DNA from 3 places in the Klebsiella electrica genome. Region 3 is predicted to be linked to each of the others. Evidence: predicted binding sites of a transcription regulator. Region 3 holds the regulator's gene; each other region holds the start of a gene.

Region 1 (2,271 bases), 1.3 Mb from region 3:
TGAGCCCGGTGAACTGTTTGTCCATCGTAACGTCGCCAATCTGGTGATTCATACCGACCTGAACTGTCTTTCCGTGGTGCAGTATGCCGTCGACGTGCTGGAAGTCGAGCATATCATCATCTGCGGCCACTATGGCTGCGGCGGCGTGCAGGCGGCGGTAGAAAACACCGAGCTGGGGCTTATCGACAACTGGCTGCTGCATATTCGCGATATCTGGTTCAAACACAGCTCGCTGCTGGGCGAAATGCCCGAAGAGCGCCGACTGGATACATTATGTGAACTGAACGTGATGGAGCAGGTTTATAACCTGGGCCACTCGACTATTATGCAGTCGGCGTGGAAACGGGGTCAGAAGGTCACCATCCACGGCTGGGCCTACGGTATCCATGACGGGATGTTACGCGATCTTGATGTGACCGCCGTCAGCCGTGAAACCCTTGAACAGCGCTACCGTCACGGGATTTCCAACCTCAAGAGCAAACACGCCAACCACAAGTAAGCCACCCGCTTGAGAAAACCCCGGCAGCGCGGCGCGCCATCGTCCGGGGTCGCATGAAACCTTACTCGTCCAGCAGTACCACTTTGCCGACGTACGGCAGATGACGGTAGCGCTGCGCGTAATCAATCCCGTAGCCGACCACGAACTCATCCGGGATGGCAAAGCCAACAAACTCGACCGGCACGTTCACTTCACGACGGCTCGGCTTATCCAGCAGCGTACAAATAGCCAGAGATTTCGGCTCACGCAGGCTGAGAATTTCACGCACTTTAGACAGCGTGTTGCCGGAATCGATAATGTCTTCCACAATCAATACGTCTTTACCGCGAATGTCTTCATCCAGATCTTTCAGGATTTTCACGTCACGGGTCGTCGACATGCCGCTGCCGTAGCTGGAGGCGGTCATAAAATCGACTTCATGCGGCACCTGCACTTCACGGCACAGGTCGGCCATAAACATAAATGAGCCGCGCAGCAGCCCCACCAGCACCATTTCGCTGCCGCTGTCTTTGTAGCACTCGTTGATTTGACGACCCAGTTCGGCGATACGCGCTTTGATCTCGGCTTCCGGGATCATCACTTCTACAGTATGTTTCATTAAACTAACCATTTGATTCTTAATGTAAATCATCAACACCGCTGCGAATGCACCGACATTGACCGGCAAGCTATGCAGTATACCAGTAAAAAGAAATATGCGATGCAGGGAATAATAAAGCCCATTTTGTGATTCCGATCACACTTGTTAAATCCTATAATTAATTGCAATTAAAAATTAACAAACAACCGAGTGTCTTTCTATGGCAGAAACAAAGTCTCAACAATCACGGCTTCTCGTGACGCTGACAGCGCTCTTTGCAGCGTTCTGCGGCCTGTATCTTCTTATTGGCGGGGTATGGCTGGCGGCTCTTGGCGGCTCCTGGTACTACCCTATTGCTGGCCTGGTCATGCTGGCCGTCACCGTGATGCTGTTACAGGGCAAACGCGCAGCGCTCTGGCTGTATGCTGCGCTGCTTCTCGCCACCATGATCTGGGGCGTCTGGGAAGTCGGCTTTGACTTCTGGGCGCTTACGCCGCGTAGCGATATCCTGGTCTTCTTCGGCATCTGGCTTATTTTGCCTTTTGTCTGGCGTCGTCTGCCGATCCCATCGGGCGGCGCGGTCGCCGGTCTGATCGTTGCCCTGCTGATCAGCGGCGGCATCCTGACCTGGGCCGGTTTTAATGACCCGCAGGAAGTGAACGGCACCCTGAATGCCGATGCGACGCCTGCGGCGCCGATCTCCACGGTTGCCGATAGCGACTGGCCGGCGTATGGCCGTAATCAGGAAGGTCAGCGTTATTCGCCGCTGAAGCAAATCAATGCCGATAACGTGAAAAACCTGAAGGAAGCCTGGGTGTTCCGCACCGGCGACCTGAAGCAGCCGAACGATCCGGGTGAAATCACCAACGAAGTGACGCCAATTAAAGTGGGGAACATGCTGTACCTGTGTACCGCCCACCAGCGTCTGTTTGCTCTTGATGCGGCTACCGGGAAAGAAAAATGGCACTTTGACCCGCAGCTGAACGCGGATCCGTCCTTCCAGCACGTCACCTGTCGCGGCGTCTCCTATCACGAAGCGAAAGCAGACAAGGCGCCGGCAGACGTCGTCGCCAACTGTCCGCGCCGGATTATCCTGCCGGTCAACGATGGTCGCCTGTTCGCGATTAACGCCGACAACGGCCAGCTGTGCGAATCCTTTGCCAACAAAGGTATTCTCAATCTGCAGACCAAT
Region 2 (2,271 bases), 1.1 Mb from region 3:
CATAGAAACGTTTGTCGGCAGGGGCCAGCGAACTAGTCTGCCCAATGATGGCGACGCCAACATCTTTAATAATGTCGCGGAAACGGGTGTCATCCGGGAAGATATCGAAACCTGGAATGGCTTCCAGTTTGTCGAGGGTGCCGCCGGTATGACCGAGACCGCGCCCGGAGATCATCGGCACATAGCCGCCGCAGGCGGCAACCATCGGGCCAAGCATCAGCGAAGTCACATCGCCCACGCCGCCGGTAGAGTGTTTATCGACAATCGGGCCGTTCAAATTGAGGCTTTTCCAGTCCAGAACGGTTCCTGAATCCCGCATTGCCATAGTTAGCGAGACGCGTTCTGGCATAGACATATCGTGGAAAAAGATGGTCATCGCCAGCGCCGCGATCTGCCCTTCAGAAACGGTGTTATCGCGGATCCCGTTGATGAAAAAGCGAATTTCGTCATCGCTCAGCGCATGGCCATCACGTTTTTTACGAATAATTTCCTGGGCGAGAAACAAGGTAACCTCCTGAGGAATAAGGTCAAATTCGGCGGGCGGCGCAATCTGCGCCCGCGCTAAGATCCTGTAGCCCGGCCGGGCGTCGCGACGCCGGGGATTTCCCGGAATCGGCGCAGCTGCGCCTCATCCGGGCTACGGTTTTGTCGCCGTTACGCCTTAGTAGCTGCTGGCGCTCTTACCGTCGCCGTGACCCAGCGCTTTCAGCAGACTTGCCAGCAGGCTGGAGGCGCCAAAACGATAGTGGCGAGAATCCGCCCAGTCGGCGCCGAACATTTCGTCGGCAATAGCGAGGAACTGCTGTGCATCTTCAGCGCTGCGGACGCCGCCCGCAGGCTTAAAGCCAACGGTATTCTGCACGCCCATATCGCGGATCACTTCCAGCATGATACGTGCACTTTCCGGCGTCGCGTTTACCGGGACTTTACCGGTCGAGGTTTTGATAAAATCCGCCCCGGCTTTAATAGAAATTTCAGAAGCTTTACGAATTAACGCTTCTTCTTTCAGCTCACCGGTTTCGATTATCACTTTCAACAGCACGTTGGCCGCCGCGCAGGCCTCTTTACAGGCTTTCACCAGATCGAATCCGACCTGCTCGTTACCTGCGATCAGCGCGCGGTACGGGAATACCACGTCAACGTCATCCGCGCCGTAAGCGATGGCCGCACGGGTTTCCGCCAGCGCGATAGCGATATCATCGTTACCATGCGGGAAGTTGGTCACCGTGGCGATACGGATATCCGGGGTGCCTTGCGCGTTCAGCGTCTTACGAGCGATCGGGATAAAACGCGGATAGATGCAGATGGCCGCGGTATTGCCTACCGGCGTTTTTGCCTGATGGCACAGAGCGATCACCTTTTCATTGGTGTCATCGTCGTTCAGCGTAGTCAGGTCCATCAGTTTCAACGCGCGCAGGCTGCTTGTAGATAAATCAGTCATTTCTCACTCCGACGGCTTATTGCCGGTTCAATAGTTTCTCACCTTGCGAGTCTGTTACTATTGTAACATCACCTCGCCGTTACACTTCGACATTCATCACAGTTAATGAAAACTCACCTGGAATTTGCATAGCTGAAATGTGATCCTTATCACCTTTCAAGGTGCAGTATTACGCTTCAGAACGCCTGGTTTACTTTAAGCATAATCAGAATCCTCAGATGCGAGAGAGTGTTAGAATAATAACATAAAAACACAAAACCTCTCGATTAAAGCGGGTGCATTTTGTGCTAAAAATAAAATTTCAAACATAATAAATTGAAAAATAACAAATTCAATGAAAGTTAAAAATGATGGAATTATAACATTATGACAAGAAGGGGTTCAGAAGAGAGGATATCCAGGTCATAAGGCAGTCAGCCCACGATGATGCCGCAACGTCTTAGTCGCGGCTGACGCCCGAGCGACATCGCTGAGAGTGCGCTACGCCAGCCGTGTCACAGGGTATAGAACAACGCTTTCGTATTGTGTATCAACGCATTCGCAATAACATCCGCAGGTTCCTGCCGCAGTTCACATAACGAGGCAAAGACACGGGCCACCTGTTCTGGCCGATTTGGTTGCCCCTGAAAACCATTGAGCGGCATATCCGGCGCATCCGTTTCCAGCAGCAGCGCCGATAGCGGCAGACGCGCCATCACATCACGCGTTTTGCTGGCTCGCGGGTAGGTTATGGTCCCGCCGACGCCAATTTTATATCCTGACTGCACAAAGCGTTCCGCCTGCTGCAGGCTTCCCGCAAAACCATGCACCACGCCGGTTCTCGGCAGCGC
Region 3 (2,271 bases):
CCAGTTTTTGTACTTCTTCCGGTTGGTGCAGGCTGACGGAGATATGTTCCTGTAAATCCAGCGCCATCTGAAACACCCGCAGCAGGCGCTTTTGGTCGTTGCGCTGGTTTGCCGCCAGCATATGCATCTGCTGGTAGCATTGGGTGATCAGGTCCACTACCTTCTGCTGGCGCGTGAGCAACGGCGGCAGCGAAGTGCCCGGATCGATGTGCTGGGTCAGCAGGCTGTATTTGGCTTCGCAGTAGTTAGCCAGCTCCCGATAGAGCAGGCTCAGCGATTCACGCAGCGGCTGCTCGCGCCATAGCCAAAACCAGAACCAGCTAAACAGGCCGTACCACAGCGTCCCGAGGGCGTAGATCAGCAGCGGCTCCCAGACGGGCATATTGCCAGCGAGGCTCAGGGTGAAGATAGCGGCAATGAGCGAAGCGGGCAGTAGCCTGGCGTGCAGAGAGCTGATCTCCGCCGTTACGCCGAGCAGCAGCGTCAGGCCACTGAGAATCAAGGGCAGCGGGATGTCCTGCTGAAGAAGAAGCTGGACAACCAGACTACAGCCGGCAAATAACGAACCGCCAATAATCAGACGCTTAAAAAAGCGTTTGTGCGGGGTATCCAGACCGGCGACGTTACAGCAGGCGGGTACCAGCGAGAACAACAGACCTTGCTGTAAGTGCCCGAGGAGGAGGCCTGTTGCAACCGGCAAGCACAACACCAGCGTTTGCCGCAGTGCATAGTTGACTTCCGGGTGGTAAATCAGCCTGCGCCACATAGGGGAAACAAAAACGGCGTATTGCGGACGCAACACGCCGTTTTTATCGACTTAACGGGTACCGTATACGACGATAGTTTTACCGTGGGCGGAGATCAGATTCTGATCTTCCAGCATCTTCAGGATACGGCCAACGGTTTCACGGGAACAACCCACGATCTGACCGATTTCCTGGCGGGTAATTTTAATTTGCATACCATCAGGGTGGGTCATCGCATCCGGCTGTTTTGCCAGGTTCAGCAGCGTCTGAGCGATGCGCCCGGTGACGTCGAGGAAGGCAAGGTTACCCACTTTTTCTGAGGTCACCTGCAGACGGCGAGCCATCTGCGATGACAAGCGCATCAGGATATCCGGGTTAACCTGAATGAGCTGACGGAATTTTTTGTAGGAGATTTCGGCCACTTCACATGCGGTTTTCGCACGTACCCAGGCGCTACGCTCCTGGCCTTCTTCAAACAAGCCTAATTCACCGATGAAATCGCCCTGGTTGAGGTAAGAGAGGATCATCTCTTTACCTTCTTCATCCTTGATGAGCACAGCCACAGAGCCTTTGACGATGTAGTACAACGTTTCTGCTTTTTCACCCTGGTGGATCAGCGTGCTTTTAGATGGGTACTTATGAATGTGGCAATGAGACAAGAACCATTCGAGGGTAGGGTCTGTTTGCGGTTTGCCAAGCACCATGCGCGGTTATCCTCTGTTATAAGCTATCTCCGGGTGCCGACACTACACGGCATCCGGGCATGCAATCGTATTGTTTCCCTATGCCTGGGAAACGGGCTGGTGATTTTTCTTCAGCCTGTAATGTGAACTCCTCTGCATACATGCAGTACATCAATGTAATACTGTAGCATCCCGACTGTTTTAGCATAGCTTTTGCCGTATGTCTCCTGGTGTCTCGCTTCAGCATGATGCAGGTCGCCTTCCGTTGCGAGAATTGTTATGTACGCGTAATCTGTCAGGAAAATTGCAACCTTGGAGTTAAATTTTATGCAAGCTCGTGTGAAATGGGTGGAAGGGTTAACCTTCATCGGAGAGTCGGCGTCAGGTCACCAGATTCTGATGGACGGCAACTCCGGAGATAAAGCGCCAAGCCCGATGGAGATGGTGCTGATGGCGGCGGGCGGATGCAGCGCTATTGATGTCGTGTCTATTTTGCAGAAAGGTCGCCACAACGTGACTAACTGTGAAGTCAAGCTGACGTCTGAACGTCGGGAAGAGGCGCCGCGCCTGTTTACCCATATCAATCTGCATTTTATCGTCACCGGCAAAGAGCTGAAAGAGGCGGCCGTTTCCCGTGCGGTGGATCTGTCGGCGGAGAAATACTGCTCGGTGGCGCTGATGCTGCAAAAAGCGGTGAACATCACCCACTCGTTTGAGGTGGTGGAGGCGTAATGCCAGATACCCGGTGGCGCGAGCGTACCGGGTTGACACCGTTTTGTCGCGCCGCCCAATTTAAATCGCTTTGCCTTCCATCAAGCGCTCCACCAGCGGCGTCATGATGA

What was found. The regulator CRP, encoded in region 3, controls carbon source genes, mostly activating them, when cyclic AMP is high. The targets are predictions, from matches to a motif close to ATGTGANNNNNNTCACAT.
Region 1: hpt (hypoxanthine phosphoribosyltransferase) is a predicted target of CRP. The motif match lies at 1,224-1,241, and genes of this name have one in related genera.
Region 2: deoC (deoxyribose-phosphate aldolase) is a predicted target of CRP. The motif match lies at 1,579-1,596, and genes of this name have one in related genera.

Annotation. Positions count from the first base shown of each region.
Region 1 is NZ_CP041247.1:4,366,195-4,368,465, forward strand. Features, by position in the region: gene can (carbonate dehydratase) at 1-499, shown strand, start outside; gene hpt (hypoxanthine phosphoribosyltransferase) at 561-1,097, opposite strand; gene Electrica_RS20895 (glucose/quinate/shikimate family membrane-bound PQQ-dependent dehydrogenase) at 1,300-2,271, shown strand, end outside.
Region 2 is NZ_CP041247.1:4,522,382-4,524,652, forward strand. Features, by position in the region: gene deoA (thymidine phosphorylase) at 1-505, opposite strand, end outside; gene deoC (deoxyribose-phosphate aldolase) at 662-1,441, opposite strand; gene Electrica_RS21575 (TatD family hydrolase) at 1,936-2,271, opposite strand, start outside.
Region 3 is NZ_CP041247.1:400,585-402,855, forward strand. Features, by position in the region: gene Electrica_RS01795 (YccS/YhfK family putative transporter) at 1-766, opposite strand, end outside; gene crp (cAMP-activated global transcriptional regulator CRP) at 818-1,450, opposite strand; gene Electrica_RS01805 (OsmC family protein) at 1,757-2,161, shown strand; gene Electrica_RS01810 (phosphoribulokinase) at 2,222-2,271, opposite strand, start outside.